Regions from separate parts of the Arthrobacter sp. sptzw32 genome, predicted to be linked through region 1. Evidence: predicted binding sites of a transcription regulator. Region 1 holds the regulator's gene; the other holds the start of a gene.

Region 1 (15,543 bases):
ACTTGGAGTGCTGCGGATTCTGCACTGAGGCCGTAGCCGTCAGCGCGCTGGCCCACGATGTATTCCGTGTCCGTGCCACTGGCAAGCAAGGGGTACATGGAGTACGTGGGCGGGAAGCCCAGCGCGGTGCGGCCGGGACCACCGAAAGCCTGGAGAATCTGCTGGAGTACTTCGTTGGAGCCGTTGGCCGCCCAGACATTCGACTCGTCCAGGCCATGCCCCAAGTATTCCGCCAGAGCCTTGCGCAGCTCCGTGAACTCGCGGTCCGGGTAACGGTGGAGGCCTGCGGCCGCGTCCGTAACGGCGGCGGTGATGGCGGCCCGTACGTTCTCAGGGACACCATGGGTGTTCTCGTTGACGTTGAGGAGGATAGGGACGTCCAGCTGGGGTGCACCGTAGGGGGTAAGCCCACGAAGGTTGCTGCGGAGGGGTAACCGGTTGAGGCGCTCTAGCTGGTCATTCACCTGAACAGTTTAGTGCCAGCCCGGGGAGCCGGAAAATGTGACGGCTTCCCGTTCGCGCTGAGCCGGCCTTCACGACGGGCCATCAACGTCCTGTCCGCGTTGGCCTCCAGCAGCCGGCGGGTGAGCGGCACCTACCGGGTGGGGACGTACAACTGCTGCCCCGGGAAGACCGCGCCGCCGGTCAGGTTGTTCAGTTGGACGATGTCAGCCACGACGTCACGCGCATCCCGCTCCGGGGCAACGCTCCCGGCGATAGCCCACAAGGATTCCCCTGCCTGGACGGTAACGGTAACGGCAGGGGTAACGGACAGGTCAGCCGCCGAATCGGAGGCCTTTGCCGGCGAGTTGAAGAATCCGGCCAGGGAAAGCAGCAGGGCCGCGAGCAGGACCAGGGGAATGCCGATCAGGACGATCTTCCCGCGGCGCGTCAGGCGCAGGGGCGGCAGGGGCACAGGCCCCTCCTCCGGCCTGGGCTCAGGCCCGGACAAGTAGTGCACTGAAAATGAATCCCGCGAAGCAGATGTAGCTGACATGACTTAGCCCTCCTGGACCGTACTGTGCTGCCCGATATTCCCCTCCGAAGCCGCCGCCTTGGCGGCCCTTGCCGCCTGTTTTCGAATGGCTTCGACCGGAGTAGAACAAATGTTCGAACTTTGCTCCCTCTGTTTTAGCACTTATCAACGAACATTGTCGAGACTCGCTAGAACAGATGTTTGAAAAAGCAATGTGGCTGGCCTAGTTTTGAGAGAAAGAACAACCACTCTGAAAGTTGATCAGCAGGGTCTGACAATTCCGGCGTGAACTTCAGGTCCGGGCCACAGGAGTCCGGGGCAACCGAAAGGCATTGGCGAATATGGCAGCAGCAGCCGCCGGGGGCAGGGCAACCTCCCAACCGAAGAAGACCGCCAAGGGCCTGACGCCGCGGCAGAAAAGGATCCTCGAGACCATCCAGCGCTCGGTCAATGACAACGGGTATCCGCCGTCCATGCGCGAGATCGGTGACACCGTGGGCCTGGCAAGCCTGTCCAGCGTCACGCACCAGCTTTCGCAGCTGGAAAAGCTTGGCTACCTGCGGCGCGATCCCAAGCGGCCGCGCGCCATGGAAGTGTTGATGCCCCTTACCCTCGACGGTGGTTCATCCAAGCAGGCGGCGGAGCCTGCCCCTTCCCTTCAGGGGGCCGGCACCGTCACCGTTCTTCCCACCGCCATGGACACAGCCATGGTCCCCCTTGTGGGCAGGATTGCTGCCGGTGGTCCCATCCTGGCTGACCAGCAGGTGGAGGACGTCCTGCCGCTCCCCCGCCAGCTCGTGGGCCAGGGGGAACTGTTTATGCTCAAGGTGGCCGGTGATTCCATGGTGGACGCTGCCATCTGCGACGGCGACTGGGTGGTGGTCCGCCGCCAGGCAGATGCGGCCAATGGAGATATTGTTGCTGCCCTGCTTGACGACGAAGCCACTGTTAAGACTTTCCGTCAGCGCGACGGCCACACCTGGCTGCTCCCCCAGAACACCCAGTACGAGCCCATCCTTGGCGACCACGCCACCATCATGGGCAAGGTAGTGTCGGTGCTCCGCTCGCTTTAAACGGCCCCGGAGTTCGAACACACCTGTGCCTCCAGCTATGAGCGCCCCGGCCCGTCAGCCGGGGCGCTCAAATCTTTTCCTTGGCCAGCCTCTCCAGCGCCGCCATGGCTGTTTTCCTGTCCGTAGTGGACCAGAACGGCGGCAGGGCACCGCGGAGGAATCCGGCGTAGCGTTCCGTGGCCAGCCTGGAATCAAGCACCGCCACCACGCCTTTATCCCCGGTTGACCGGATCAGCCGTCCCGCGCCCTGTGCGAGCCGGATGGCGGCGTGGGTGGCCGAAACTGACATGAAGCCGTTGCCTCCCGCCTGCGCAACTGCCCGGGACCGGGCTGTCATCAGGGGATCATCGGGCCGGGGGAAGGGAATCCGGTCGATGACCACCAGTCGGCAGGAGCCCCCCGGAACGTCCACGCCCTGCCACAGGGACATCGTGCCGAACAGGCAGGTGTCAGGTTCGTCCGCGAACTGCTTCACCAGGGCCGTCATGGTGGAGTCGCCTTGGCACAGGATGGTCATTCCCAGCTTGGGCCGCAGCGCATCGGCCGCTTCTTCTGCCGCCCGCCGGGAGGAAAACAGGCACAGCGCCCCGCCGTTTGATGCCCTGATCAGGGCCTCAAGTTCGGCCAGCGCTTCCGGGGATGCTCCGCGGCCGGGCTTGGGCAGGTGACCTGCCACGTACAGGATTCCCTGCCTGGAATAGTCAAAGGGCGATCCCACATCAACGCCCGTCCAGCTGGGCGCCCCCTCTCCCACAAGCCCCAGCCCGCCGGCGGCGGGCTCAAAGGCTGAACCGATTGCCAGGGTGGCGGAAGTCAGCACCACAGTGTGGTTCGCGAACAGGCCCTCGCGCAGCCGCCCTGCCACGGACAGCGGCGCAATATTGATCAGCGCGGGAGCTGTTTCGTCGGGCTGGGAGTACCCCTGCTGGGGGTCAAAGGAACTGGCGCGGGAAAACCAGACCACTTCCCGGTTCTCCCGGGCGGCGAGGAGACGTTCACACAGTTCCAGGATGAGCATCAGCCGGGAGCGCGCCAGTTGCCTCCCGCCGTCGGCAGTGGTGCTGCTGTCCCCCTTGGAGTCGGAAAGTGCGGCGCGGCAGGCTTCACGCAACTGGTCCACGCAGTCCAGCTGCTCATCGTTGAGGCCATTGGTAAGCAGTCCATTGGGAACTCCGGCAAGGGCGGCTTCAAGGTTGGCGGCAGCCGCACTAAGGGCATCCACGGTAATGGCCGTATGCTTGCGCGCTCCCGCAGCTGCGGTATGGACCATGGCCACCGAGAGCTGCCCCGAAACGGCGCCGGTAACCCTGTCCTGGAGTTCGTGTGCCTCGTCAACCACAACGACGTCGTATTCGGGCAGCACCGCGAGGCCTTCGAAGGCACTGACGGCGAGCATGGCGTGGTTGGTGACCACGACGTCGGCTTCGGCGGCGTCCTGGCGTGCGAGTTCGCTGAAGCATTCTGCTGCCATGGGGCACTTCTGGGCGCCCAGGCACTCCATCGAGGTCACCGAGACCTGCCGCCAGGCCCGGTCAGTGACACCGGGCAGGAGCTCATCACGGTCTCCCGTAGTGGTCTTCTCCGCCCATTCCCGCAAGCGGACCACTTCCTTGCCCAGCTGGGAAGCGGGACCGCCCACAGCTGCAGCAAAGTGCGGGACACTGGTGTCCTCGCCGAGCGCAAACAGCTGGCCCTCTGCAGGTTCCTCGGAGGGAAACCCGCCTTCGAGCTTGTGCCGGCAGACGTAGTTGGACCGTCCCTTGACCAGCGCCACCTTCACCGGCCGGTCCAGCGCCGGCGTGATGGTTTTCAGGAGCCGGGGAATGTCCCTGCCCACAATCTGGGTCTGCAGGGCAAGCGTCGCCGTAGAGACCAGGGCGGGCTTGTCGCTCTCGAGGGCATGGGCAATGAGCGGTATCAGGTACGCCAGTGACTTGCCCGTACCCGTCCCGGCCTGGACCAGCAGGTGGTCGCCCGTTTCAATCGCGCGTGCCACCTGCCGGGCCATCTCATGTTGCCCACTGCGGCTTTGCCCGCCCATGCCGGCAACGGCACGGTCAAGCAGGTCAATGACAAACTGCTCGCCGGCCGTGCCTGTGGCTTCGTCAGCCACGAGGTCAGTCATTGCTGACGAATGATTCCAGTTCAGCCGCGAGGCCCTCCCGGACTTTAACTACTGCCCGGGTACCGGCTTCATCGTGGTCAACACTGATGATCTCTGCGTCTGACTCGTGCAGCTTGCTGACCAGGTCCCCGCGGTCGTAGGGAATGAGCAGCTCGAGCTTGACGGACGGGCGCGGAATCGACTCGCTGATCGCCTTCAGGAGTTCGGGGATGCCCTCTCCTGTCCGGGCCGAAACCACAACGTGGCGCGGCTCGCGCTGCTTCAGCCGTTCCACCACAAAGGGATCTGCGGCGTCGGCCTTGTTGAGGACGATGATCTCCGGGACCTTGCGTGCGTCCACTTCGCTGAAGACCTTGCGGACGGCGGCAATCTGGCCCTCGGGGTCCGGGTGCGAGACGTCAACGACGTGAAGGATCAGGTCCGAGTCCGCAACCTCCTCGAGGGTGGAGCGGAACGCCTCCACCAGCTGGGTGGGCAGGGAGCGGACAAATCCGACGGTGTCCGCCAGCGTGTAGCCCAGCCCGTCGGCAGTTTCGGCTTTGCGCACCGTGGGGTCCAGCGTGGCGAACAGTGCGTTCTCCACGAGCACCCCGGCGTCCGTGAGGCGGTTCAGCAGTGAGGACTTGCCGGCGTTGGTGTACCCGGCAATGGCCACCGAGGGCACTTCATTACGACGGCGGTTGGCCCGTTTCGTCTCCCGGGCGGGCTTCATCGCGGCGATCTCGCGCCGGAGCTTGGCCATGCGGGTGCGGATCCTTCGGCGGTCCAGCTCGATCTTCGTCTCACCGGGACCACGAGAACCCATACCCGCCGCTGCGCCGCCCACCTGGCCACCGGCCTGGCGGGACATCGATTCGCCCCAGCCGCGAAGGCGGGGCAGGAGGTACTCGAGCTGCGCGAGCTCCACCTGCGCCTTGCCTTCCCGGCTCTTGGCGTGCTGGGCGAAAATGTCCAGGATCAGCCCGGTCCGGTCAATCACCTTGACCTTGACGATGTCTTCAAGGCCACGGCGCTGGGACGGGGCCAACTCGGCATCAACCACAACGGTGTCGGCGCCGGTGGACATCACGATGTCCTTCAGTTCAAGTGCTTTGCCCGAGCCCAGGAACGTACCCGGATCGGGCTTGTCACGGCGCTGCACGAGGCCGTCCAAGACCTCGGAACCGGCTGTTTCGGCGAGGGCGGCCAGCTCGCGCAGCGAGTTCTCCGCGTCTGCAAGGGTTCCCTCGGACCAGATGCCGGCGAGGACGACGCGTTCCAGGCGGAGCTGCCGGTATTCGACTTCGGTGACATCTTCCAGTTCCGTGGAAAGGCCTGCCGTGCGCCGAAGGGCGCGGCGTTCCTCGAGGTCCTGCTGGTCGCCGTCGTACGTCGTGTGTTCTTCGTCCAGGCGGGATATGGCCTGGGCCTTGCCCAGTACAGGCCTTCCGTCGCCGCGGCCTGAATCACCTGGCGTGCTGACGGCTTTCGCCGGTACGTCCTTGGAAAGAATCCGGTCGATCACGGCCTGGATTTCCTCAGGGCTCATGTCCTGGGCGGCTGGATCGGATCCGGTGTTGGGCTGGCTGGTCATGGTCTCCTTTGAAGATTCGGCAGTTCCAGAATAGTGCCGATTGTTGGTGCTTGGGGAAGTATTCGCGCTGGGCTGACGGCCTGCGGTCATGCAGTTCTCCTGGTTCGTTTTCGCCGGCCGGAAAAAAGCGGACGGCAGTGGCGGCCACATTCCAAGGGAAGTGGCGAAAATGAGGGAGCCGGAGAATCGGCGAGGGAGACAGCGGGAAGCTGACCTTCGAATCGTGTCCGGCGGCCGGAACATACGCCTGCGCGTGGTCCGGTGCACTGTGCGGAAGGATAATTACCTGCGTCGCTGTGGGACAAGGCTGCGGGACGGGCAAGGCCCGTGCCGGCTACTCGAAGATCAGGAACATGGTTTCAACCCTAGCAGAGCAGCAAAGCGCAGGGTTTCACTTTACGCTGCAAGGGGAACTACTCTGGCGAGTTATGGAGTCCGCACACTATTTCAGCGCATCCCCCGCCGGCCCGTTCACGCGGAAACCCCTAACGGTTGAACTTGCAGGGGAAACGCGCCGGCTGCAGACCTCCTCAGGCATTTTCAGCCCGGATGGAATCGACAAGGGAACCGCCGTGCTCCTGGCCGAAGTTCCGGCGCCCGCTGCTGCCGGGAACCTGCTGGACATCGGCTGCGGATGGGGTCCGGTTGCGCTCACCATGGCGCTGCGTGCACCGCAGGCAAGGGTTTACGCCGTGGATGTCAATGAACGGTGCATCACGCTCACCAATGAGAACGCCGCGGCGCTGGGACTGACCAATGTGGTGGCGAGCACTCCCGAAGCTGTGGATCCGGAGCTGCGTTTCGACACCATCTGGTCGAACCCGCCGATCAGGATCGGCAAGGACGAACTGCACTCGCTCCTGAAGCTGTGGCTGCCGCGCCTGGCGCCGGGGGGAACGGCGTGGCTGGTGGTGCAGAAGAACCTGGGCTCGGATTCGCTTCAGCGTTGGCTGGCGGCAGAACTGGATGAATCCTTCAGCGTAAGCCGGGAATCGACGTCCAAGTCCTTCCGGATCCTGAAGGTCAGGAAAGCGTCCCAGTTGCCACAATAACGGCGGGCCCGCTCAGCTCGACGTGTTCGTGTCCCCCCGGCCCGGCAAAGAATTTGACGCCCACCACGCCTCCTGGAACGTGCACCTCCCAGGTGTCAGGGGCCTCGGCTCCTGCCCAGTGCCGGATAGCCACGGCTGCGGCGCAGGCTCCCGTTCCGCATGACTGGGTCTCCCCCACACCGCGTTCGTGCACGCGCATTGTGACTGACCCGACGCCGTCATGCACCAATGGTTCGGAGGGAACCACAAACTCCACATTGGTGCCGTTGACCGGTACCGGATCAACCACGGGTGCGGTAAAGAGGCGGGTGCCGGCGAGTTCCGATAGTTCTGCCAGGGCAACCACGGTGTGGGGGTTGCCCATACTGACTGACAAGGCGGGACGGGGAACTTCCAGTCCTTCTGCTGTGACCAGTGAATCCATCGCCTTGGCGGTGGCCTCGCCCGGAAAGATGAACTCCCAAGGGCCCATGTCCACGGCGTAGTCCTCACCTGTCCGAATCACCGTCTTTGCCCCGCCGCGGGTGCCAATGGTGAGCGCCCCGCCGTCGGGCAGGTCAACCAGACCCTCGGTGCGCAGGAAGTGGACGAAGACCCGAACGCCGTTGCCGCACATTTCCGACAGTGATCCGTCACCGTTGCGGTAATCCATAAACCACTCTGCCTCGGGCGTCACGGCCAGCAACTCGCGCCCCTCGGGCAGGAAGCGTGACGGGACGGCGCGAATGAGCCCGTCTCCGCCGATACCGCGGTGGCGGTCGCACAAGGCCGCCACCTGCTCGGCGGCAATGGTATGCCTGCCCTCCTGATCGGCCACCAGGACGAAATCGTTGCCGGTGCCGTGCCCCTTCGAGAAGCGGAGCCCACCCAGGGTGCTGTAAGCGTGCGCAGTGGTGGCGGCAAGGGTTGCGTTCATGGTTTCAAGGGTACCGGCCGGAAAGAGCAGGCCTGAACGCGTGTGTGGATGCCTACCGGCTGAGTGCTGCTGCTTCGGAGAGCAGGTGCGGATCCTGCCAGTCCAACCACTTAACCCTGGGATCGGCACGGAACCAGGTCAACTGCCGGCGGGCGAACTGGCGGGTTGCCACGATAGTCTCCTCCGCGGCTTCGGGGACCGTCGATTGACCGTCGATGACCCTCAGGAATTGGGAGTATCCCAGGGCCCGGGGCGCTGTTTTGCCCTCCCGGAGCCCTTGCTTCTCCAACCGTTCCACTTCGGCGAGCAGGCCGTTCTCCACCATCCGGTGAACCCGGAGGGCGAGCCGCTCGCGGAGCTGGTCGCGGTCGACGGTGAGGCCTATCTGGACCGCGGGCTGGAAGTACTCGCGCCGGGGCATGAAGGAACTGAACGGCCGGCCGGTGAGTTGATGGACCTCCAGGGCGCGGATGATGCGTCTGTCGTCTGCGAGCCTGCCTGCGGACACTGGGTCGACTTTTTCAAGCCGGGCCAGCATCGCCCCGGCGCCCCGGACCGCCAGCTCATCCTCAAGCTGCTTCCGCAGCCGCGGGTCTGTCCCCGGGAACTCAAGGATGTCGAGGGCAGCCCGCACGTACAGGCCGGAGCCGCCGGCGAGGATGGCGCGCTTGCCGCGTGCGTGGATGTCCGCGACAACGTCACGCGCCTGCTGCTGGAACCTGGACACGCTGGCTTCGTCGGTGACGTCCAGGATGTCCAGGAGGTGATGCGGCACTCCCCTGCGTTCAGCAGGCGTGATTTTCGCTGTGCCGATGTCCATGCCGCGGTAGAACTGCATGGCGTCGGCGTTGATGACTTCGCCGTCCAGCTCGAGGGCGAGGCCTACGGCGAGGTCGGACTTACCCGAACCCGTAGGACCGACGACGGCGATGACCGGCGGGGAGCCCACGGATCAGCCCGTGCGTACAGGCAGCGAAGGCATCCCGAGGGATACGCCGGCGCGGCCGTTGGCGGCACCCGGTGCGGGTGCGCCGCAAGAGTCTGCCTGGGACCTGTCCCACGCGTCGCCGGCGCGGGAGCGGCGCAGGCTGTAATCCTCGAGGGTGGGGTCGGCGACGAGGTGGAAGGAAGCGGCCTCGGTGATGGTGACGGTGACAAGATCGCCCGGGCGGGGGGCAGGGGCGCCATCCGGTACAGAGAAATGCACCAGCCGCTGATCCTGGGACCGTCCGGACAGCCGGTGGGTTTCTCCGGCTTTGCGCCCCGACTGGGCGGTGACCATAACCTCTACGCGGCGGCCAAGCTGTTTCCGGTTCTCCTCAGCGGCGATCCGGTCCTGCAACGCGGTGAGCCGCTCGAAGCGCTCCTGCACGATGGCCTTCGGCAACTGGTCCGGCAGGTCCGCGGCAGGTGTTCCGGGGCGCTTGGAGTACTGGAAAGTGAAGGCGGTGGCGAACCGGGACTGTTCCACCACATTCAGGGTGGCCTGGAAATCCTCTTCCGTCTCGCCGGGAAATCCGACGATGATGTCCGTGGAGATGGCTGCATGGGGAATTTTTTCCCGGACCTTGTCGAGGATGCCGAGGAACTTCGTGGACCGGTAGGAGCGCCTCATGTCCCGCAGGACCTTGTCCGAGCCGGATTGCAGCGGCATATGCAACTGCGGCATCACGTTGGGCGTTTCGGCCATGGCATCGATAACGTCGTCGGTAAAAGCGGCAGGGTGAGGGCTGGTGAAACGGACCCGTTCGAGTCCCTCGATTGCCCCACACGCGCGAAGGAGCTTCGAGAACGCCTGCCGGTCGCCGAACTCCACGCCGTAGGAGTTGACGTTCTGGCCGAGGAGCGTGACTTCGATGGCACCGTCATCCACCAGGGCCTGGATCTCAGCGAGAATGTCCGCGGGGCGGCGGTCCTTTTCCTTGCCGCGCAGGGCGGGGACGATGCAGAACGTACAGGTGTTGTTGCAGCCCACGGATATGGAGACCCAGCCCGAGTAGACGGAGTCGCGCTTGGTGGGCAGCGTGGAAGGGAATACGTCCAGCGATTCGAGGATCTCCAGTTGCGCCTCATCGTTGTGCCGGGCCCTGTCCAGCAGTGCAGGCAAGGCACCGACGTTGTGGGTACCGAAGACGGCGTCCACCCAGGGCGCCTTCTTCAGGATGGTTTCCCTGTCCTTCTGCGCCAGGCAACCGCCGACGGCGATCTGCATGCCGGGGTTGGCTGCCTTCACCGGGGCCAGGATCCCGAGGTTGCCATAGAGCTTGTTGTCAGCGTTCTCGCGGACAGCGCAGGTGTTGAACACCACCACATCCGCCTGCGCACCAGCTGCCGGAACATAGCCTGCGTCCTCCAGCATGCCGGCCATGCGCTCTGAATCGTGCACGTTCATCTGGCAACCGAAGGTGCGCACTTCATACGTGCGGGCCTTCTCTTGGCCGGGAACCGCGGCGGGGGAAGGCTGGGCCGCGGCGCGGGCCTCTGACGGGTTGGTGCCGGAAAGAGGGGAAGGAATGGTCAAACTCACCTGTTAAGGGTACCGGTTCGGTGGCTGGCCGGTGTCAGCGGCAGCATGGGCATCAAGGACCTCGGTGACGATGCGGAAGGCCTGTGAGGGCTGGTATCCCTTGCGGGCCAACATGGACGCCAGCCGGCGCGTGACTTTGTCCCGCTCCGCCCGGTCCCCGAGGTCCATCCCCGGACGCAGTTTCCGCTCCACCAGGCTGCGGGCAGCAGCCCCTTCATCAGCGTCCGAGAGCTGCTCAAGGGCCACGGCCGCGGTTTCCGGGTCTACGCCTTTATCCGCGAGCTCCCGCCGAAGCGCCCCTTTCGCCAGTTTCCGGGACTGGGACCGGCTCCGGACCCACATGTCCGCGAATTCGGCGTCATTGATGAGCCGCGCTGCCTGGAACTTGTCCAGCACGGCCTCGGCAACGTCCTCCGGAACATTCTTCTCAGCAAGCTTGCGGGCAAGCTGCAGCCTGCTTTTCGCCGAGGCGGCGAGCTGCCGGTATACGATCGCCTGGGCGACCGAAACCGGATCCGGTTCAGGGTCCGCGGCAACCGGTGAGGCTGCGTCCGGTCCATCCTGGAACTGGTTCGAAGACGAAGCAGCGCGCCGCCCGCCGGTTCCGGCCCGGCGGGGACGCGCACTTTCAGTACTGGTCAAAGGCTAGAACCCGTCAACGGCTTTCAGCTTTGGCGAGTCCTTGGACTCGGGCTCCGCCGGCTTCACGCCAACACCGAGCTTTTCCTTGATCAGGCGCTCAAGCTCGGCAGCCAGCTCCGGGTTGTCACGGAGGAACCTGCGCGAGTTTTCCATGCCTTGGCCCAGCTGGTCTCCGTCGTAGGTGAACCAGGAGCCGGACTTCTTGATGATCCCGTGCTCCACGCCCATGTCGATGATGCCGCCCTCGCGGGAGATGCCCTGGCCGTAGATGATGTCGAACTCTGCGATCTTGAAGGGCGGGGCCATCTTGTTCTTGACGATCTTGGCCTTGGTTCGGTTACCGACCGAGTCGGCACCTTCCTTGAGCGTCTGGATGCGGCGCACGTCAATACGGATGGAGGCGTAGAACTTCAGCGCCTTACCACCGGTGGTGGTTTCAGGGGAACCGAAGAAGACACCAATCTTTTCACGGAGCTGGTTGATGAAGATCGCCGTGGTTTTGGTCTGGCTCAGCCGGCCAGTGATTTTACGCAGGGCCTGGCTCATGAGGCGGGCCTGGAGGCCTACGTGGCTGTCACCCATGTCGCCTTCGATTTCCGCGCGGGGCACCAGGGCGGCGACGGAGTCGATGACGATGACGTCCAGGGACCCCGAACCGACCAGCATGTCCATGATCTCCAGGGCCTGTTCACCCGTGTCCGGCTGGGAAACCAGGAGCGCATCCGTGTCCACGCCGAGCTTTGCCGCGTATTCAGGATCGAGGGCGTGCTCGGCGTCGATGAAGGCTGCTATGCCGCCCTGGCGCTGGGCGTTTGCCACGGCGTGGAGGGCCACGGTGGTCTTACCCGAGGATTCCGGCCCGTAAATTTCCACGACGCGGCCACGGGGCAGGCCTCCAATTCCCAGGGCAACATCCAACGCAATGGACCCGGTAGGGATGACCTCGATCGGGGCCCGGACTTCGTCCCCGAGCCGCATGACTGAGCCTTTACCGAACTGCTTATCGATCTGGGCCAGCGCTGCTTCGAGCGCTTTTGCACGATCCGGGGCTGCCGCCATGGTTCACACCTCTAATGCTTTCTCGCTTTGGAGTGGCCTCAGTGGCCGTTTCTTGGTCATCTCTGACGCTAATGGGACCCACTGACATTCCGGCCGGATAACGGCGGCTATGTGGAAAACCCGCTGGGAAAAGCATATCTTTACCCGAACAGATATTCGAACAGCGGCGCGGCGTGTCAGGAGAAAAGCGCTTATTCCGGCCGCGGTTTGATGTCCCTGCCCAGCCGGCGCTCGGCCGGAACGTCCTGGACGTCACAGACCGCCAGCCACACCTTCCGCGGCTCCACGCCCGCGGCCAGCGCCTGGTCCGCGGTGCGTCCGCCCACCCCGGCAAGGACCAGGGTATTGCTGAGGACCCGCGAGTACCCGGCGCCGAATTCGTCATCCATGAGTCGCCAATAGTCGCTGATTCGCACCAGAAAAGTCTCTCACGATCCAGCCCCCTTAGAATTGTTGCCATGAGCAACTCCCCTGCCGTCCCGCCGGCGCACGGCCTCAAAGATGATGCAACCGTGGACGCGGCGCTGCAGAACGTGGAACATCAGATCAGTCTTTTCTGGCGGCGCGCACGGGCAATTTCCAATCAACTCTCCCGCCAGGTCCACCCGGACATGGAACCTGCCGCTTACGGCCTGCTGACGGTCATCCGGCGGGAGGGTCCCATCAGGCTGACTGACCTGGCGATGAACATCGGCGTGGGCAAACCTTCCGTAAGCCGGCAGATTGCCTTCCTGGAAAGCATCGGACTCGTGTCCAAGGAAGCTGACCCGCTCGATGGGCGGGCGCAGGCCATCCGGCTCACCCCCAAGGGCGAGGAAAAGATGCACCAGGTCCAGGATGCCCGGCGGCAGGTTTTCCGGGAACGCCTCGGTGAGTGGCCGGTGGAGGACCTGCAGGAGCTGGCCCGTTTTATGTCGAAACTGAATGCGACGTACGAGCGCGACGGGTTCCCGCACGACGGGCCCGCAACCGCCGGGGACAAGTAGGACGGCAGCGGCAGAACCTGCAGGGCAGGACGGCCAGGCCCCGCAGCGCAGCCGAAAGCGGGACACAGCCGAACACAACTGAAGCCTCCGGCACACCCGCCGGAGGCTTCACATGTTGCAGGGCTGGCTGGTGGTGGTTCAGCCCTTACCGGGCGCCTGAGAACAGGCCCGTTGAAAGTTCGTCGTTCAGTTCAGTGTTGAGGTCGCCGTCGAGGTCACGACCATAACGCTGGGAGAATTCCTGGGGTACGGTGTCCGGGACGGCAACGCCTTCGGCAACTGCCACCCGGTCGCTGACCTCACGAAGCATGCTGGACAAGGGGACGTCCAGGGCCGAGCAGATCGAAGACAGCAACTCTGAGGATGCTTCCTTCTGGCCGCGCTCTACCTCGCTGAGGTAACCCAGGGAGACACGGGCGCTGTGCGAAACTTCACGGAGCGTGCGCCCCTGACGCTGGCGAACATCGCGCAGGACATCACCAATTTCGTGACGAAGTACAACCATCTTGCGCTCCTTCTGTTCGCTCTGAGCCTGATCGGCGAGGCCCACATCCTTCCAGCGGACAACGCCGTTTACGGATACGGGCTGCTTTACCATCTGTATCGCCTTGCTCCTCATAGTCCGGTCCGCGGTGAAGCGGGCCATTGGTGTTTTCATCCTAGGCGCCCCCGCTCTGCGGAAGCGACACAATGTAATAACTAATCGGTACCGGCTTTTGTTCCCACCAACTTTACAGGCCGGTAACTTCAGGAAGCCAGGACTTCGAGGAGCCTTTCCAGGGCCGCCCCGCACGCCTGGCCGCGGATATCGGCGCGGCTCCCGGTAAAGGAATACCCGAAGCTGTTTGTTCCCGTACCCGTAGCTATGCCGATATACACGGTTCCTACCGGCTTTCCGTCGTGCGCTTCGGGTCCCGCCACCCCGGTGGTGGAGATACCGATGTCGGCGCCCAGGGCCGTCCGGGCACCGGCCGCCATGGCAGCGGCAACACCGCCGTCAACGGATCCGACGTCGGCCAGGAGTTCGCGGGATACCTTCAGGACGTTTTCCTTGACGGAGTTCTGGTAGGCCACCACGCCGCCCTGCAGCATTCCGGAAGCTCCCGGGGTGTCGGCGAGGACAGCGGACACCATGCCTGCAGTCAGCGACTCGGCCGTGGCGACGGTGCGGCGCATCTCCAGCGCCTTGCTGACCGCACGCTGGGACAGATGGTGAAGCGACACGTGGTGAAGGTCGGTCATGCCTGTTCCTGCCCGTTGGCCGTGCGCTGCACCTTGCCCTTGGACCGCAGGCGCAGCGCCTCAACAACGTACTCGACGCCGGTCCACACCGTAATCAGCACAGCCACCATCATCACGGCGAAAGCTGCCCAGCCAAGCCAGGGCGCGATGGCTGCCAGCGGCAGGAGGTAAAGGAAGATGGCGGCGGTCTGGACGACGGTTTTGAGCTTGCCGCCGCGGGAAGCCGGGATGACGCCATAGCGGATGACAAAGAAACGCAGGGCCGTGATGCCCCATTCGCGGACCAGGATCACCAATGTGACCCACCAGGGCAGTTCGCCAAGTACGGACAGCATCACCAGTGCAGAACCGATGAGCAGCTTGTCCGCGATGGGATCAGCGATCTTGCCGAAGTCGGTTATGAGGTTCCGGCTCCTGGCGATGTCGCCGTCGAGCTTGTCCGTGTAAATCGCGACGGCGAACGCAGCCGCCGCTGCCCAGCGCCAGGGCCCTGCCTCGCTGTCCAGGCCCGGCGCGTCCAGGATCAGGAACCAGACGAAGAACGGCACCAGCGCGATGCGGAGCATGGTCAGGACATTGGGAAGGTTCCAGACCCCGGCACGGCCATGGCCGGCGGCGGTTGCATCGGTGCTAGTCACCTTTCTAGGCTACATTCTTTGGGCTAGCGCCCGGTCAGGGACCAGGCGTCTTCGGAGCCGTCCTCGTCGTCATAGCCGCCCGGCGCGGAGTCCGAGCCGTCGTAATATTCAACATTCTGCTTCCGCTGGTCCAGGTCCGCGGCCACGAGATCTTCCGCATAGCCGCCCTGGGCGATGTTGGAGTTGGCGTTGTCGCTGAGGGCTGCAGTCTGGGCGTCCGGCGTTTTCGGCGCCTCTTGGCCCTTCATGGCGGCAAGGACCGGGGCAAGGTCGTCCGGCTTCACGAGGACATCGCGGGCTTTGGAACCTTCGGAGGGACCCACCACGCCCCGGGATTCGAGCAGGTCCATCAGGCGGCCTGCCTTCGCGAAACCAACCCGCAGCTTCCGCTGCAGCATGGACGTGGAGCCAAACTGTGTGGTGACCACCAGTTCGGTGGCCTGCAACAGCACTTCGAGGTCGTCCCCGATGTCGTCGTCGATCTGCTTCTTGGGTGCTTCGGCGGCGACGTCATCGCGGTAGGTGGCCTGGAGCTGTCCCTTGACGTGTTCGACAACCTTGTGGATCTCCGACTCCGTGACCCAGGCGCCCTGGACGCGCATGGCCTTGGAAGCGCCCATGGGCAGGAAGAGGGCGTCACCCTGGCCAATAAGCTTTTCCGCGCCCGGCTGGTCAAGGACCACGCGGGAGTCGGTGACGGAGGAGGTGGCAAAAGCCATCCTGGAGGGAACGTT
Region 2 (15,543 bases), on a different contig from region 1:
ACATCGGCTGGGACCCCAACTTAAACCGGTTCGTGGACCTGGACAACTTTATGATCAGCACCATCTTCAAGCTGTATCCGTGGGAGCTGATGATGAAGGAACCGTTCGGGCCCAGACTGCTGGAACGCGCCCACAACCCCCGCTGGGTTGAACCGGCGTGGAAAATGCTGCTCTCCAACAAGGCGCTGCTTGCAGCGCTGTGGCACCTGTTCCCGGACCATCCCAACCTGCTGCCCGCGTACCTGAACGAACCGGGACCGCTGAAGGAATGGGTGGCCAAGCCCCTGCACGGCCGCGAAGGCGACAACATCAAGATCCACGCCCAGGGCATCAGTCTCGAACAGCCCGGCGGGTACGGCCGCGAAGGCTGGTGCTACCAGCAGTATCATCCCCTGCCGGACTTCGAGGGCAACCACCCCGTTCTTGGCCTCTGGGTGGTGGACGGCGAGTCCGTGGGCTGCGGTATCCGGGAATCTGACGGCCCCATCACCGATTACTTCTGCAGGTTTGTGCCCAACACCATTGACGCCGCGGCCCCGCCCCCCGCCCTGACCGATTCAAGCAAAGCAGGTATTGCACTATGAGCCCGGTGACACCATGAGCACAGAAATTACGACGGCGGGGGCACCCGGCAGCGGGCCCGGCACCTCTGTACCGCCGAAGGGACTCCGCGCCGGCATTTTGGACCTTGGCGACTCCGTCATGCTGGGGCTGGCTTCAACGGCGCCGGTATATTCGCTGGCCGCCACCTTGGGGCTTATTGTCGCCGTAAACGGCAACTACACTCCCCTGATCCTGCTGCTCGGCTTCATCCCCGTCCTGTTCATTGCGTACGCCTTCCGGGAGCTCAACAGCGCCATCCCGGACTGCGGCACCACCTTTACCTGGTCACGGCGGGCCTTCGGACCCTGGGCAGGCTGGCTGGGGGGTTGGGGCGTTGCGCTCGCAGGCATCGTGGTCCTGGCCAACCTCGCCCAGGTGGCGGGCCAGTATCTGTGGCTCCTGGTAGGTGACGGCGCGCTGGCTGAGAACACGGCGCTGGTCACCGCCACGGGCGTGCTGTTCATTGCGGTCATGACGTTGGTGAACTACCGGGGCATCCGGCTGGGCGAGCACGTCCAGCGGGTCCTGACCTACGTGCAGTACGTTGCGCTGGGCATCTTCGCACTGGCCGTTGTAGTGGGTATTGTGGCCGGGTCCTCGGCCGGGGACACCACTATCCAGACATTCGACTTTGAATGGTTTAACCCGGTGGGCGCGTTCGCTGATCCGGGCGCGGTGGTGCACGGCGCCCTGCTGGCACTGTTTATCTACTGGGGCTGGGACACCTGCCTGGCGGTTAACGAGGAGACGGAAAATCCGTCCACCACTCCGGGACGCGGCGCGGTGATATCCGCGTTCGTCCTGGTGGCCATCTACGTGTCCGTTGCGCTCCTGGTGATGATGTACGCCACCGTCGGCAGCGACGGCATCGGTTTGGGCAACGAGGCGAACCAGGACGACGTCTTCCTGGCCATGAAGGACGTGGTGCTCGGACCCTGGGGCTGGCTGATCGTCGTCGCGGTCCTGGCTTCGGTGCTGTCCTCCACGCAGACCACCATCCTGCCCACTGCGCGGGGCACCCTGTCCATGGGCGTTCACGGTGCGCTGCCTGCCAAGTTCGGTCAAGTGCACCCCAAGAACCAGACTCCCGGTTTCTCCACGCAGGTCATGGGGGCCGCGGCCATCGCCTACTACGTGGCCATGAGCTTCCTGAGCGAAAACCTGCTATCCGACTCCATCAGCGCCATCAGCCTGTTCATCGCCTTTTACTACGCCCTCACCGGTTACGCCTGCTTCTGGTACTTCCGGAACACGCTGCGCGGGTCCGCACGGAACCTGTGGTTCCGGGGCATCCTGCCGCTGGTGGGGGCGCTGCTGCTGACCGCTGCGTTCTTCATCTCTGCGGTCCAAATGTGGGACCCGGCGTACGGCGACACCCAGATCTTCGGCGTCGGCGGTGCCTTCGTCAGCGGCGTGGTGCTGCTGGCACTGGGCGTGGTGCTCGCGGTTGTCTGCCGCTTCCTCCCCGCAACCCGCGGCTATTTCACCGGTAAGGCGCGCACCGGAGAAACCACCACTCCCCTCCCCAACTAACTGGCAGTAAATGTCGTTTTGGGCGCTCAAAACGACAACAACTGCGAGCTAGTTGGGTGGTGCGGGGGAAGGCGGGCCGGGCGGAACAGGATTCACGCCGAGAAGCCGCCGTCGGACTTGATGAGCTGTCCCGAGACCCAGCGGCCCGCCGGGGAGAGCAGGAACGCGACAGTGCCGGCGACGTCGGCAGGGGTTCCCAGGCGTCCGGTCGGCTGGCGGGCCAGGACGGCTTCCCTGATTCCGTCGTCCATCCAGCCTGTGTCCACCGGGCCCGGATTCAGGACGTTCGCCGAGATGCCCATCGGTCCCAGCTCGCGGGCAGCCGCAATCACGATCCGGTCCAGCGCCCCCTTGGATGCACCGTACGGCAGGTTGAACGCCGTGTGGTCGCTGGTCAACGCCACGATCGCGCCGCCGTCGGCTGTTGCCTGCCGCGCGAACCCGGCGATCAGCTGCCAGCTGGCCCTGGTGTTTACGGCAAAGTGGCGCTCGAAGGACTCCAGGCTGGTGTCCAGGATGCCCGAGTCCACCGATTCGGCGTGGCTCAGGACCATGCCCTGCAGCGGACCGGCCAGCCGTACCGCTTCGGACAGCAGCCGTTCCGGCGCCGCCGGGTCCTCCAGGTTCACGGGCAGCAGGTGCACGCGCGCGCCGATGGCTTCCAGTTCGGCGGTCAAACGGACGACGTCGTCCGGCTCGCTCCCCCAGGGCATCCGGGCGTCGTAGTCCTGCCAGTAAGCCAGCACCAGGTCCCAGCCCTCCGCGGCAAGCTGCCGCGCGATGCCGGCGCCGATGGAGGCCAGCCGTCCTGCCCCGGTTATGAGTGCGGTTTTGCGCGTTGTTGCGGGAGGCTCCATCCGCCCAGCCTAGCGGCGGAGGGCGCTACGGGGCTGGAACCGGCTCAGCTTCCCGGGACGCCGGGTGTTTGCGGATGGTGGCGCTGATGATCGCCGCGATGGTGCACATGGCCGCCGCGCCGAACCAGGCGTAGGTGTATTGGCCGGTGGCGTCCCTGATGGCTCCGGCCCCCAGTGCTGCCGCGGCCGCTCCAAGCTGGTGCGCGGCGAACACCCAGCCGAACACAACGCTGCCGTCCGCGCCGAAGGTTTCGCGGCAGATGGCGGCGGTGGGCGGAACGGTGGCCACCCAGTCAAGGCCGTAGATCACCACAAAAACGATCATGCTGGGCTGGACTTCGGCGCTCAGGAGCAGGGGAAGCACCAGCAGGCCGATCCCGCGGAACTGGTAGTACAAGGCAAGCAGGATCCGCGGGTTGTGCCGGTCCGTCAGCCAGCCGGAGGCGATAGTGCCCACAATATCGAAGACCCCGACGACGGCGAGCAGGCCGGCGGCGGTGGTTTCCGCCATGCCGTGGTCGTGTGCGGAGGGGATAAAGTGGGTGCCGATCAGGCCGTTGGTGGTGGCGCCGCAGATTGCGAACCCTGCCACGAGCGCCCAAAAGGTCCGGACCTTGCTGGCACGTTGAAGCACCTGCAGCGCCCTGACCGCGGCGTTGTCGCGGGTCCTGTCTGCCGGTGCCGGCGCTTGCGCGGAGGCCCCGGCGGCGGGCGGAGCGGCCCCGTACGGCAGCACGCCGGCATCGGCCGGTGAGTTTTTGAGGAACTTCAGCACCAGCGGGACCACCGCCAGGGCGCCGGCGGCGATCAGCAGCGACGCCTGCCGCCAGCCCGGGTCCTGGGCCAGCATGGCGATGAACGGCAGGAAGACCAGCTGTCCCGCAGCGCTGCCTGCGGTGAGGATGCCGATCACCAGCCCGCGGCTTTTGACGAACCAGGTGTTGGCGATTGTGGCGGCGAAGACCAGTGCCATGGAGCCGGTGCCGAGCCCGATTAGCAGGCCCCAGGTCAGCAGGATCTGCCAGGACTGGTTCACCAGCACGGTGAGGGCGCTTCCCAGACCGATCAGCACCAGTGCCGTTGCCGTGACTTTCCGGATGCCGAAGCGTTCCATCAGCGCAGCGGCAAAGGGTGCCGTGAGTCCGAAGAGAACCAGGTTGATGCTGACCGCCCCGGACAGAGCTGTGGTGGACCAGCCAAACTCCTGCTGGAGCGGCACCATGAGGACACCGGGCGCGGCGCGGAAGCCGGCGGCACCCACCAGGGCGAGGAAGGCGACGGCGGCAACAATCCACGCGGGATGGAAGCGGCGCCCGGGCCACCCCTCCGGCCGGGCTGCGGGCGCTTCCTGTTCATCGGGCACTGCTGCTTCATCGGGGACAGTGCTCACGCCGCGGCTCCTTTCCGGGGTGCAGCGGTGGAAAGCGCGATGGGACGTTCCGACCTCGCCTGGCTGTGCCAGCTCGTGCTGGCCGCCGTCAGCCGCTCACCGCATTCGGTGCAGGTATCGGCTGAGCCGGTCCTTTTGCCGCAGGTTGAGTGAATGACAAAGAGGTGGGCCTTGTCCGAGGGTGCGGCCAGATGCTTTTCTGCCCAGAGCGTCAGCGCATTCAGGACCGGGAGGGCGTCCTCGCCCATGGGGGTGAGGACGTATTCCTGGCGTGTGCGCCCGCCGTCGTCGTACGGCCTTTTCGCCAGCAGCCCTGCCGCGGTCAAGCCTGCCAGGCGCTTGGTGAGCACAGAGTCCGCCACCTTCAGCCGCGACCTGATGGCGTCGAAGCGGCCGTTGCCGAAGAAAAGCTCCCGGAGGACAAGGATGGCCCAGGGGTCGCCCAGGATGTCAACGCCGCGGGCGATGCTGCAGTTTTGCCCGGACCAGTCGGATCGAAGTGCCATGGCAAAACCGTAGCTGGCTTTCTTAAAGATAGCCAGCATCCCGCCGAAGACCCCCTAAGGAAGTGAGGTGAAGGCCTGTTCCAGGTCCGCGATCAGGTCCTCCACGTCCTCAATCCCGCAGGACAGGCGGAGCAGGTTGACCGGAACCGCCAGTTCGGTGCCCTTGACCGAGGCATGGGTCATTTCGGACGGGTAGTTCATCAGCGATTCAATGCCGCCCAAGGACTCCGCGAGCATGAACACTTTGGTGGATTCAGCCACCTTGCGCGCGGCCGCCTCGCCGCCCTTGAACTGTACGGACACCATGCCGCCGAACTGCCGCATCTGTTTCTTCGCCAGCTCGTGCCCAGGGTGGCCGGGCAAGCCCGGATACAGGACGGCTTCCACTTCAGGCCGTTCCAGCAGCCATTCGGCCACCGCCTGTCCGTTCAGGCTGTGCCGGTCCATCCGCACGCCCAGAGTCTTCAGGCCGCGGGTGGTGAGGAAAGCATCCATGGGGCCGGAAACTGCCCCGACGGCGAACTGGACGAAGCCGATCTTCTCGGCCAGTTCGGCATCCTTGACCACCACGGCGCCGCCCACCACGTCGGAGTGCCCGCCGATGTACTTGGTGGTGGAGTGAACGACGACGTCGGCACCCAGGGCGAGCGGGGTCTGCAGGTAGGGGGATGCAAAGGTGTTGTCGACGACCAGGAGGGCCCCGGCGTCGTGCGCGATCCCGGCGAGCGCGGCGATGTCGGTGATCTTCATCAGCGGGTTGGACGGTGTCTCCACCCACAGGAGCCGGGTGTTATTGGCGGCGACAGCCTGCCGCACGGTGTCCAGGTTCGCCATATCCACCGGGGTGTTGCCGATTCCCCAGGGACCCAGCACACGGCTGATGAGCCGGTAGGTTCCGCCGTAGGCATCGTTGCCGAGCACAATGTGATCGCCCGGCCGGGTCAAAGCGCGGATCAGCCCGTCTTCCGCCGCGAGGCCCGAGCCGAAGCTGTAGGCGTGGGTGCCCAGTTCCAGCGCGGCCAGCTGCTCCTGCAGGGCGTCGCGGGTGGGGTTGCCCCCGCGGCCGTACTCATACCCGTCCCGGAGTCCCCCGATGCCGTCCTGCGCATAGGTGGTGGCGAAATGCACGGGAGGCACCACCGCGCCGGTGCGCGGCTCGAAATCCTGCCCCGCATGCACAGCGCGGGTATTAAAACCTTGGTTCTGGGAGGCGGACATGATGCTCCTTTTGTTGGGGGAAGCAGGTCAGTTGCTGAGGTAGGCCAGAAGGTCGTGGCGGGTGAGGATGCCCACCGGCGCACCGACGAACGTGACCATGACGGTGTCCACGTCCGAGAGCAGCTCGCGGGCGGCCGAGATGGTTTCGAGTGAACCGATGACAGGCAGTTTGGGGCCCATGTGCTCGGAGATCTTGTCCGTCAGCCTGGCTTCCCCGCGGAAGAGCTTGGCGGTCAGGGTGCGTTCGTCCACCGCGCCCAGGACCTCGCCCATCACCACCGGCGGTTCCTGCGACAGCACCGGGATGTGGCTGACCCCGAACTCGTTCATGACGTTGATGACATCGCGGACGGACTCGTTGGGGTGGATGTGTACCAGGTCCGGCAGTTCGCCGTTCTTGGAACTGATGACCTCGCCCACGGACGTCTCCTCACCGCCGGACAGGAAGCCGTAGGAACGCATCCACTGGTCGTTGAAGATTTTCGCCAGGTAGCCGCGGCCTGAGTCGGGAAGGATGACGACGACGACGGCGGACTCCGGCAGGTCCCGTGCCGCCTGCAGCGCGGCCACCACAGCCATGCCTGAGGATCCGCCCACCAGCAGGCCTTCCTCGCGGGCAAGCCGGCGCGTCATGGCGAACGAGTCGGCGTCGGAGACGGCGATGACCTGGTCCGGGATGGACTTGTCATAGTTCGCCGGCCACATGTCCTCCCCCACACCTTCAACGAAGTAGGGGCGTCCGGTGCCGCCGGAGTAGACCGAACCCTCGGGGTCGGCACCGATGATCCGGACCAGCCCGCCGTCGGACTCCGGCCGGTCAGCCGAGACCTCCTTGAGGTAGCGGCCCGCACCGGTGATGGTTCCGCCGGTACCGGCGCCGATAACGCAGTGGGTGACCAGGCCGTCCGTATCCCGCCAGATCTCCGGCCCGGTGGTCTGGTAGTGACTGCCGGGGGCGGCGGGGTTGGAGAACTGGTCCGGCTTGTACGCGCCAGGTGTCTCCCGGACCAGCCGGTCCGAGACACCGTAGTAGCTTTGCGGGCTGTCCGGCGGGACGGCAGTGGGTGTCACCACCACTTCGGCTCCGTAGGCCTGCAGGACGGCACGCTTGTCCTCGCCCACCTTGTCCGGCACCACAAAAATGCACTTGTAGCCTTTTTGCTGTGCAACCAGCGCCAAGCCCACGCCGGTGTTGCCGGACGTGGGCTCAACAATGGTTCCGCCAGGCTGCAGCTTGCCCTCCCGCTCGGCGTCTTCAATCATCTTGGCCGCGATGCGGTCCTTGATGGATCCGCCGGGGTTCAGGTACTCCAGCTTGACCAGGACTGTGGCTTTGATGCCCTCAGTAACGTGGTTGAGCTTGATGAGCGGGGTGTTGCCGATGAGGTCCAGGATGGACTGGGCGTACTTCATGAGTACAAAGCTACCGCTTCCACAGGCCCTGTCCCCTACCCGGCAGCCTGCGCCTGCTGGTCCGCGGGAAGGTTTTCCCAAAGGCCCATGACGTTGCCTTCGGTGTCCTTGAAGTATGCGAAGGAGCCCATGCCCGGGATGGTTTCCTTCGGCCTTACCACCGCGCCGCCCAGAGACTCCACCGTCTTCAAGGTGGCCTCAATGTCCTCCACGTCCACGGTAATGACGGGACTGGACAGGTCAGCCTCCCGCGCCATCATGCCGCCGTTGATCGCCCCCGCTTCCGTGGGTTGTCCGGTGAACTCGTCCATGGGCGTGGTGACCACCATGTTGTAATCCATGCCCGGGACGGGGTCGATCCGCCAGCCGAGGGCCTCCTTGTAGAAGCTTCTGGCCCGCTCCTGATCATCCGCGGGAATTTCGAAGTGCACGACTCCACCCATCGTTTCCTCCTGGTTTTTCGAGCTTCCGGATGCAGTGTTTTCCGCACCACAGGCAGGATTCTAGTCTCCGGATGCGTGCTGGATAAGGGCCCGGAACGTCCGACGCCGTTCCAGCCCTGCGGGTGTTTTGTCACCCCGTCGTGGGACGATTGCTGCATGACAATCGCAGAGGCACCCCCGCGGCTGGCGGCCGCGGCGGACGCCTCGCTCCGGTGGTATCCGGGTGGCCCCTATGACCTGGCGCGGACTCTCAGCCCGCTCCTGCGCGGCAACAGCGATCCATCCTTCAGTGTCCAGGGCAGCGTTATCTGGAATGCCTTCACCACGGAAGAGGGCCCGGCCACCGTGAGGTTCAGCGGGGCGGGCAGCGCCGGGCTGGAGCACCGGGTGGACGTGCAGGCGTGGGGTCCGGGCGCCGGCGCAGCCCTGGCGTCTGTCCCGCGGCTCCTGGGGGCGGAGGACGACTGGCAGGGATTTGACGAGCCGTCATTCCACGCCACACTTCCCCGCATGGTGCGGGAAGCGCGGCGGCACAGCCTGGCCCTGCGGCTCCCATCCACCGGGCGGATGGTGGACCAGCTCGTGCCGATCATCCTGGAACAAAAAGTGACAGTAATTGAGGCACGCCGGGCCTACCGGTACCTGATACACCGATACGGCTCCCCCGCTCCCACGGCCGGATCGCTGGCTCCTGCCGGGCTCCTGCTGGCACCCACCGCCACCCAATGGCTGCAGGTGCCGAGCTGGGAGTGGCACCGGGCCGGAGTAGGGCCGCAGCGCTCTGCGACCGTGATGCGGGCGCTCCGCTCCGCCGTCGCGCTTGAACGGCTGGCAGCGCTGCCTGCGCTGGAAGCGGCGGCGAAGTTGCAGACCATCCCCGGCATCGGCATCTGGACGGCGGCGGAGGTGGTGCAGCGCACCCACGGCTGCCCTGACTCCATCTCGGTGGGCGACTACCACCTCGCCGCCTATGTAGGGGCCGCGTTGACGGGACGGCGGACGGACGACGCCGGCATGCTCCGCCTCCTCGCCCCGTGGCACGGGCACCGCCAGCGCGTGGTGCGGATGATCCAGAGCAGCGGCTTCCGCAAACCCACCTTCGGACCCAGGATGACCATTCAGGACCACCGCCGGCACTGATCCGGCCAGGACGAACGGCTGATACCGGCAGGAGAATCGATTAGTGGCGCAACAGTCCGGCGGGCCTGCGTCAACAGTAAAGGGCACGCGGGCAGGGGCCGGTATGGTGAAATCCATGAGTTCACCTATTGACCTGCAGGCAACGTTCATCCCCAATGACGGCGAGTTTTACCGTGTGAAGCTGGCTCTGGAAATCGCCATCGACGAGGTGGTGAACGAGCCGGGCTGCATCCGCTACGAGCTTACTGAAGCAACGGAGGAAAAACTGGTCCTCACCGAACAGTGGGCGTCGGAGGAGGACCTGGCCAAGCACTCCAACGGCATCGCGGTGCAGGACCTGAACGAGTCCCTGAGCGCGCTCCTGGCCGAGCCCGTCAAGCTGGAACGCCTCTAACTTCTTCTAAACGCGGTTAAAGCGAAGCGGCGCCCTCCTCGTGGAGGGCGCCGCTTCTACGTTTTGGGGGATGTTTACGCTTCCGGAATCTGCGTACCGTCCTGGGGGCCGGCCGCGGCAGCGGCTTCCTCCCGCTGGCGGGCTACATGGGCATGGACCTCGTCCATGTCCAGCGCCTTGACGGCGTCAACCACCTGTTCCAGCTGCTGTGCGTTCAGGGCTCCGGGCTGTGAGAACACCAGCACCTTCTCGCGGAAAGCCATCAGGGTGGGGATTGAGGAAATGCCTGCCTCGGCGGCGAGCTGCTGCTCCGCTTCCGTGTCCACCTTCGTGAAGAGGACGTCCGGGTGCTTCTCGGAGACGGCGGAGTACGTGGGCCCAAACTGCTTGCAGGGGCCGCACCATTCTGCCCAGAAGTCCACCAGGACAATGTCATTGCCCTCGATAATTGACGCGAACTGTTCACCTGTGATGTCAACGGTAGCCATGAGTCAACGGTACGCGCGGCCGCCCGGGATGTCGCGGCGGCGGCCGTTTGTTCGCTCCCCGCGTCATTGGGAATAACCTGGCCTGCACAGCGGACCCGGGGAAACCTTGGAGCTCTTGCCCGGGAGGGCTAGCCCCAAACGTGCGGCGCAGGCCTCCGGCTTCCCGGCAGTGCGCTGGAAGCGCGCCACTCGTGTACCCAATTCGGAAGCACCAGGTCCGACGGCGGGCCGCCGAACTCCCGCAGGATCTCCTCCTGGCTGACCGGCCTGCCCTTGTGGACCAGGCGGGTGGCGATGTGGGCACGGGCGTAGATCTCACCGTCGGCTACCATGCGCTGCTCGAAGTAGATGGCCTTGGCGTCCAGGCCGATGATGCGTGTTTCGATGGTGTACTGCTGCCACAGCTGAAGGGACTTCCGGAAGGCGATGGTTTCTGCCGCCACCACCGGGCCCCACCCGCGGCGGCGCATCCGCTTCCACACTCCGCTTCGCGCCATCAGGTCAAACCGGCCCAGGTCCAGCAGGGAAAGATACATTCCGTTGTTGACGTGCAGGGCGATGTCGATGTCGGTGGGCAGCACCCTGAGCGGAAGCGAGGAACTGTCCCAAACCGTCAGCGGCGGGCGGCGGGAAGAGGTGAAGAGCAGCAGGAGGGTTCGCAGAAGCAGGTGCATTCGATCATGTTACCTACGGGTAATGTCGGGCGGGATCAAGCACGAAGACGCCCGGCCCGACCCACGTAGGATTTCCTGCATGACCCAACATCGCTACCGGGACCTCGCGGACTGGCCGCTCACGGTGACGGCGCTCATCTTCCTGGCGGCGTATGCATGGCAGGTGCTGGGCCGCATCGAAGGCAGTAGCGCCTTCTGGCTTGAGGCTGTCATGTGGGCGACCTGGGGTATCTTTGCCGTGGACTACTTAGTTAACCTGTGGCTGGCGGATGACCGGGGCAGCTGGTTTCTCCGGAACCTGCATGAACTGCTTATTGTGGTGCTGCCGTTCTTCCGGCCGCTGCGCCTGCTCCGGCTGGTGACGCTGCTGTCCGTATTGCACCGCACGCTCGGGGACACGCTGCGGGGACGCGTGGTCACGTATGTGGCAGGGTCTGCGGCGATGCTGGTGTTTGTGGGCGCACTCGCCGTCCTTGACGTGGAACAGACTGTCCCGGATGCCAGGATCACTACCTTTGGAGACGCGTTGTGGTGGGCCATGACCACCATCACCACCGTGGGCTACGGGGACATGTACCCCGTGACACCGATTGGGCGGATGGTCGCAGCCGCCCTCATGATGAGCGGAATTGCCGTCCTGGGTGTGGTGACGGCCTCCATCGCGTCCTGGCTGGTCCAGCGTGTGGAGGACACTGCTGAGGCCGTGGCCGATGCTGAGGCGCCGGTCCGGGCGGAGCTGGCAGAACTCGTGGCGGAACTGGCTGCGCTTCGCCGGGAAGTCGCTGCGCTGAAGGACCAGCCCAGCCGCTAGCACAGGCTGATGCCCGGTAAGTGGGCGGAATCAGACTGAGTATCCGGGGCTGAACGCCCGAGTACCCGGCAAGGATATTCGGGTAATTCCTACTGGTGCCCGCAGGATGCACACTTCCTAGACTCGGGAATCCTAGGACCGAACATGTGCTGGCCTGTTCACCGGGTGGCTTCCGGATGGCAGTGCCTCCTCGCGGAGCTTCCGTATCTTCTGGGTATGCGGACACTCCATCTTGTGCCGACGGCGGCCAGCCTGGAAGGGGACCGCCCCGGCGCATCACACGCGCTCCGTCCCGCCTTCGCTTCGTGCGCCTGCAGCTGCCTGGCTGGACCGAACCCCGATGGGCTATCCCATGAACCAGCCGAAGTTTCAAACCTCCGAACCACCAGGACGCAGTTTCGCCACAAACGCTTTCCGCTCCGGCGTGACGGCTGCCCCGCCCACCGTCATGAACAGGCTGTGGGCCGGGATGGCCGCTGCCGCCGTAGTGGCGGCGGTGGGAGTCGGTGCGCTCGCTGCCCCGGCCACGTCACTGCTGCAGGACTCGACGGCGGCTGCCCCCGTTGCCGGGACGCCGGAACCGGCCGCCCGCGTTGACGCGGCTGGCCAGGCTGCGGCCGAAGGCGATTCCTCCGGGACCTCTTCCGGCGACGGGCAGGAGCAGCCGGCCGTGCCCGCGGCCGCACCTGCGGCGGTGCCCCCTGCAATGGAAGCGCAGGCGTCACCTCCTGTTCCGCCCGCTGTCGCCCCCGCGCCAGCCCCTGAGCCGCCAGATCAGACGTTGATTCTTTCCGGTCCAGCCCCTGCCACACCCGAGGGGGCAGCCGCCGTGGCCAGCGCTCCGGCACCGGCCGTGGCGCCAGCACCCGTTGCTCCTGTTCCGGTGGTTCCGGCTGCTCCGGCAATCCGAACCATTTACGTGGCCGGCGCCGGCGGGCAATCCATGGTGGACGCCTGCATCGGCCCCATCCACTACACCCCGAACGACGGCTACTCGCTTTTCATCACCGAACACGACTTCTGCGGGGGCTGGGCGCGCTTCTCCGGAATTGGGGTGGGTGAGACGGTAGAGATCCCGGGCTACGGAACCTACACAGCAACCGCGAGGGGCCAGGTACCAAACCCGGGAACCACCAATGACGTCATCGCAGTGTTCGGTGGTTTCCCGCGGGCCATCCTGCAGACCTGCATTCCGGGGACCAGCCAGATGCTCCTGATCGCACTGAACTAGCCGGGGTGAACCAGCCGGTTGGAAACTGGGCGGCGTCATGGCCTTTCCGCGGCTGTTACTTGTCTGGGCTGCGGCAGGGGCGCATGCATGGACATAAAGTAACGCCACGAATCGAACTCCGTGGCGTTGGTTCTGCGGGACATTCCCTCAGGGAAGCAGGGCTAGGCGTTCATCCGTTTGCGCTCCGAGATGTGCTCCACGAGCTCACCCACACGCTGTTCGGAGTAGTTGCGGGCGATGTCTCCCTGGCTGATGATGCCCACCAACTTGTGGTCCGCGATAACCGGAAGCCGCCGGACCTGGTACTTTTCCATCATTTCGATGGCGGCATCAACATTCGCGTCGGCATCCACCCAGTAGGGCCGGCCAGTGGCCAGGTCACGGGCCATCATTTCGCGGGGATCGCGCCCGGCGGCTACGCACTTGAGCACGATGTCCCGGTCGGTGATCATGCCCCTCAGCTTGCCGTCATCACCGCAGATCGGCAACGACCCGCAGTCCAGATCCAGCATCATGCGGGCGGCGTCGGCGAGGGTCTGGTTTTCCTTAATACACTGTGCGTCCGTCGTCATGAATTCACGTACGGCACTCATTGGTCCTCCTTTATCGATTTCCTAATCGACGCAGGGCATCGGGCGCATGCGCCGATGCTGTCAGCCTACGCCCGGGGATGGCCCGTGTCGACGGCGGTCGGCTGGTTGTAAAGGCGTGGATGCAGACTCTTTGCGGGACACGAAAAAGCCTCCGGAACCTGGGGTTCCGGAGGCTTTTCCTTGGGTGGCAGATGAGGGATTCGAACCCCCGTAGGCGTTGCCAGCTGATTTACAGTCAGCCCCCTTTGGCCGCTCGGGTAATCTGCCGAACTTCAAAAGAAGATCACCCCCGGCTGCAGTCCGTGAAACGTCCGTTTCCGGGCCGTTCCGCTTCCAGTAACCGCGGGCAAGACAACTTTACAGAACTTCCGCCGAAGAATCGAATCGGCGCACCACGGCCAAAAAAGCGCGGTTTTAGCGGGTCCATCCTCGAGGTATGGCGGTGGCCGGACGCGTCAGGCTTCACCCAGAATCCGCCCGGCCAGGCGGGCCTCGAACTTCACCGCCTGCTCCTCGGTGATCTGGTTCAGCTGGACGGCGCGGAGAAGGTCCTCTCTGACACCCTCCATCCGGGATGCGGCGTCCGCCACAGGGCTGAAGATAATGGAGGCTGCCACCGCCGCTGCCGCCACGGACGTTGCTGCGGTGGCCACGGCGCCGGCCGCCGCCGAGCTGGTTCGTGTGACATATTGCGCGGCCTTGCGGTGCATCGTGTTCCTTTCGTGCAGCTTTCCAACCCTTTCAACTGTGCCCGGGCCCCCTTCGTTCCCCCGGGGCGTGCGCTGGGAGGGAACTGTGAATACCGCACCCCCAGCGGGAGCATCCGTATTACGCTTGAATCCAGCCCACCCGGCCCCGTCCGCCGACGGGGCTCCCACCAGTGCAAGGAGAGTCATGGCAGGCGAGTCAACGTTCGACGTCGTAAGCAAAGTGGACAAGCAGGAAGTGGCCAACGCCCTTAACCAGGCACAAAAGGAACTGGCCCAGCGCTACGACTTCAAGGGTGTAGGCGCTGAGGTGGATTTCAGCGGCGAAAAGATCCTCATGAAGGCCAATTCTGAGGAGCGCGTCCTGGCGGTACTGGATGTGCTGCAGTCGAAGCTGATCCGGCGCGGCATCTCCCTGAAGTCGCTGGACACCGGGGAGCCCTACGCCTCCGGCAAGGAGTTCCGCCTTGAGGCTTCCATTAAGGAAGGTATTGCCCAGGACCTGGCGAAGAAGATCAACAAGCTGATCCGTGACGAAGCCCCCAAGTCCGTGAAGTCCCAGATCCAGGGCGACGAACTGCGTGTGACGTCCAAGTCCCGCGATGACCTGCAGGCCACCATGGCGCTGCTGAAGGACTTTGACGAGGCCGACCTGCAGTTCGTTAACTTCCGCAGCTAGCCGCGCTGTCGTTTCCGACGCGCAAAGTACAGCCGCTTCACCAAGAGGCCGGCGCACCCTGAATACGGGCTGCGCCGGCCTCTTTGCGCACCGGGAGGAAGGTTAGCTGAGCCTTATTGTGAGATGTTCATAATAAGTGCTTGAATGGTGTCATGACGGAGAACTTCGACGGCCACGAGGCCTGGGCCAACGCCCTGCGCGCCCATGGCCGCAGGGTGACAAAGCAGCGGCTGGCCGTCCTCGCCGCCGTCGAACGCCACCCGCACTCCCCTGCCGAAAGCATTCTTTCTGCTGCCCGCGCTGAGCTCCCTGAACTGACGGCACAGTCCGTATACGTGGTGCTGGGAGACCTGACGGACCTGCACATGCTTCGCAGGTTCGAACCCCCGCACTCACCCGCGCTCTATGAAACCCGCGTGGGCGACAACCACCACCACGCCATCTGCATCAGCTGCGGCCGCGTGGAGGACGTTGACTGCGCAGTGGGCCACGCTCCCTGCCTCACACCGCACTGGGACGAGAACGCCAAGCCGATGACCATCCAGATCGCCGATGTCATGTACCAGGGCATCTGCCAGGACTGCCAGCAGTCCCAACAACTTCCTTCCAATCGTTTGTCACAAGAAACACAGAAATAGGAGAACAATGACTGCCATTTCAACAACCCAGTCAGGTGCACCCGTAACGTCCGACGCTCACTCGAAGTCGACTGGCGCCGACGGTGCGATCATCCTGACTGACCACTACCTGGTGGAAAAGCTCGCCCAGTTCAACCGCGAGCGGGTTCCGGAGCGCGTAGTGCACGCCAAGGGCGGCGGTGCATTCGGTACGTTCAAGACCACCGAGGACGTGTCCAAGTACAC

Evidence for each region. Region 1 encodes LexA, which represses DNA repair genes until DNA is damaged. Its sites were predicted from a motif close to TCGAACANNTGTTCGA; they were not measured.
Region 2: the regulator LexA is predicted to act here: its motif matches at 11,609-11,624, upstream of AC5RVN_RS00510 (LysM peptidoglycan-binding domain-containing protein).

What each region holds. Positions count from the first base shown of each region.
Region 1 covers NZ_JBNHEZ010000003.1:32,665-48,207, forward strand. Annotated here, with positions in the region: gene AC5RVN_RS06690 (histidinol-phosphate transaminase) at 1-464, opposite strand, end outside; gene AC5RVN_RS06695 (LysM peptidoglycan-binding domain-containing protein) at 596-997, opposite strand; gene lexA (transcriptional repressor LexA) at 1,318-2,049, shown strand; gene AC5RVN_RS06705 (ATP-dependent DNA helicase) at 2,117-4,174, opposite strand; gene hflX (GTPase HflX) at 4,167-5,747, opposite strand; gene AC5RVN_RS06715 (class I SAM-dependent methyltransferase) at 6,176-6,799, shown strand; gene dapF (diaminopimelate epimerase) at 6,771-7,715, opposite strand; gene miaA (tRNA (adenosine(37)-N6)-dimethylallyltransferase MiaA) at 7,768-8,664, opposite strand; gene miaB (tRNA (N6-isopentenyl adenosine(37)-C2)-methylthiotransferase MiaB) at 8,668-10,242, opposite strand; gene AC5RVN_RS06735 (regulatory protein RecX) at 10,246-10,884, opposite strand; gene recA (recombinase RecA) at 10,888-11,943, opposite strand; gene AC5RVN_RS06745 (DUF3046 domain-containing protein) at 12,135-12,359, opposite strand; gene AC5RVN_RS06750 (MarR family winged helix-turn-helix transcriptional regulator) at 12,402-12,929, shown strand; gene AC5RVN_RS06755 (helix-turn-helix domain-containing protein) at 13,075-13,527, opposite strand; gene AC5RVN_RS06760 (CinA family protein) at 13,677-14,171, opposite strand; gene pgsA (CDP-diacylglycerol--glycerol-3-phosphate 3-phosphatidyltransferase) at 14,168-14,809, opposite strand; gene AC5RVN_RS06770 (FtsK/SpoIIIE family DNA translocase) at 14,833-15,543, opposite strand, start outside.
Region 2 covers NZ_JBNHEZ010000001.1:109,550-125,092, reverse strand. Annotated here, with positions in the region: gene AC5RVN_RS00575 (glutathionylspermidine synthase family protein) at 1-584, shown strand, start outside; gene AC5RVN_RS00570 (APC family permease) at 598-2,136, shown strand; gene AC5RVN_RS00565 (SDR family oxidoreductase) at 2,229-2,993, opposite strand; gene AC5RVN_RS00560 (MFS transporter) at 3,019-4,383, opposite strand; gene AC5RVN_RS00555 (winged helix-turn-helix transcriptional regulator) at 4,380-4,889, opposite strand; gene AC5RVN_RS00550 (cystathionine gamma-synthase) at 4,944-6,107, opposite strand; gene AC5RVN_RS00545 (cystathionine beta-synthase) at 6,135-7,520, opposite strand; gene AC5RVN_RS00540 (VOC family protein) at 7,556-7,963, opposite strand; gene AC5RVN_RS00535 (DNA-3-methyladenine glycosylase family protein) at 8,120-9,103, shown strand; gene AC5RVN_RS00530 (putative quinol monooxygenase) at 9,219-9,497, shown strand; gene AC5RVN_RS00525 (thioredoxin family protein) at 9,572-9,985, opposite strand; gene AC5RVN_RS00520 (acyl-CoA thioesterase) at 10,114-10,659, opposite strand; gene AC5RVN_RS00515 (potassium channel family protein) at 10,739-11,470, shown strand; gene AC5RVN_RS00510 (LysM peptidoglycan-binding domain-containing protein) at 11,823-12,701, shown strand; gene AC5RVN_RS00505 (CBS domain-containing protein) at 12,863-13,294, opposite strand; tRNA gene AC5RVN_RS00500 (tRNA-Tyr) at 13,480-13,561, opposite strand; gene AC5RVN_RS00495 (hypothetical protein) at 13,750-14,004, opposite strand; gene AC5RVN_RS00490 (YajQ family cyclic di-GMP-binding protein) at 14,189-14,680, shown strand; gene AC5RVN_RS00485 (Fur family transcriptional regulator) at 14,833-15,318, shown strand; gene AC5RVN_RS00480 (catalase) at 15,326-15,543, shown strand, end outside.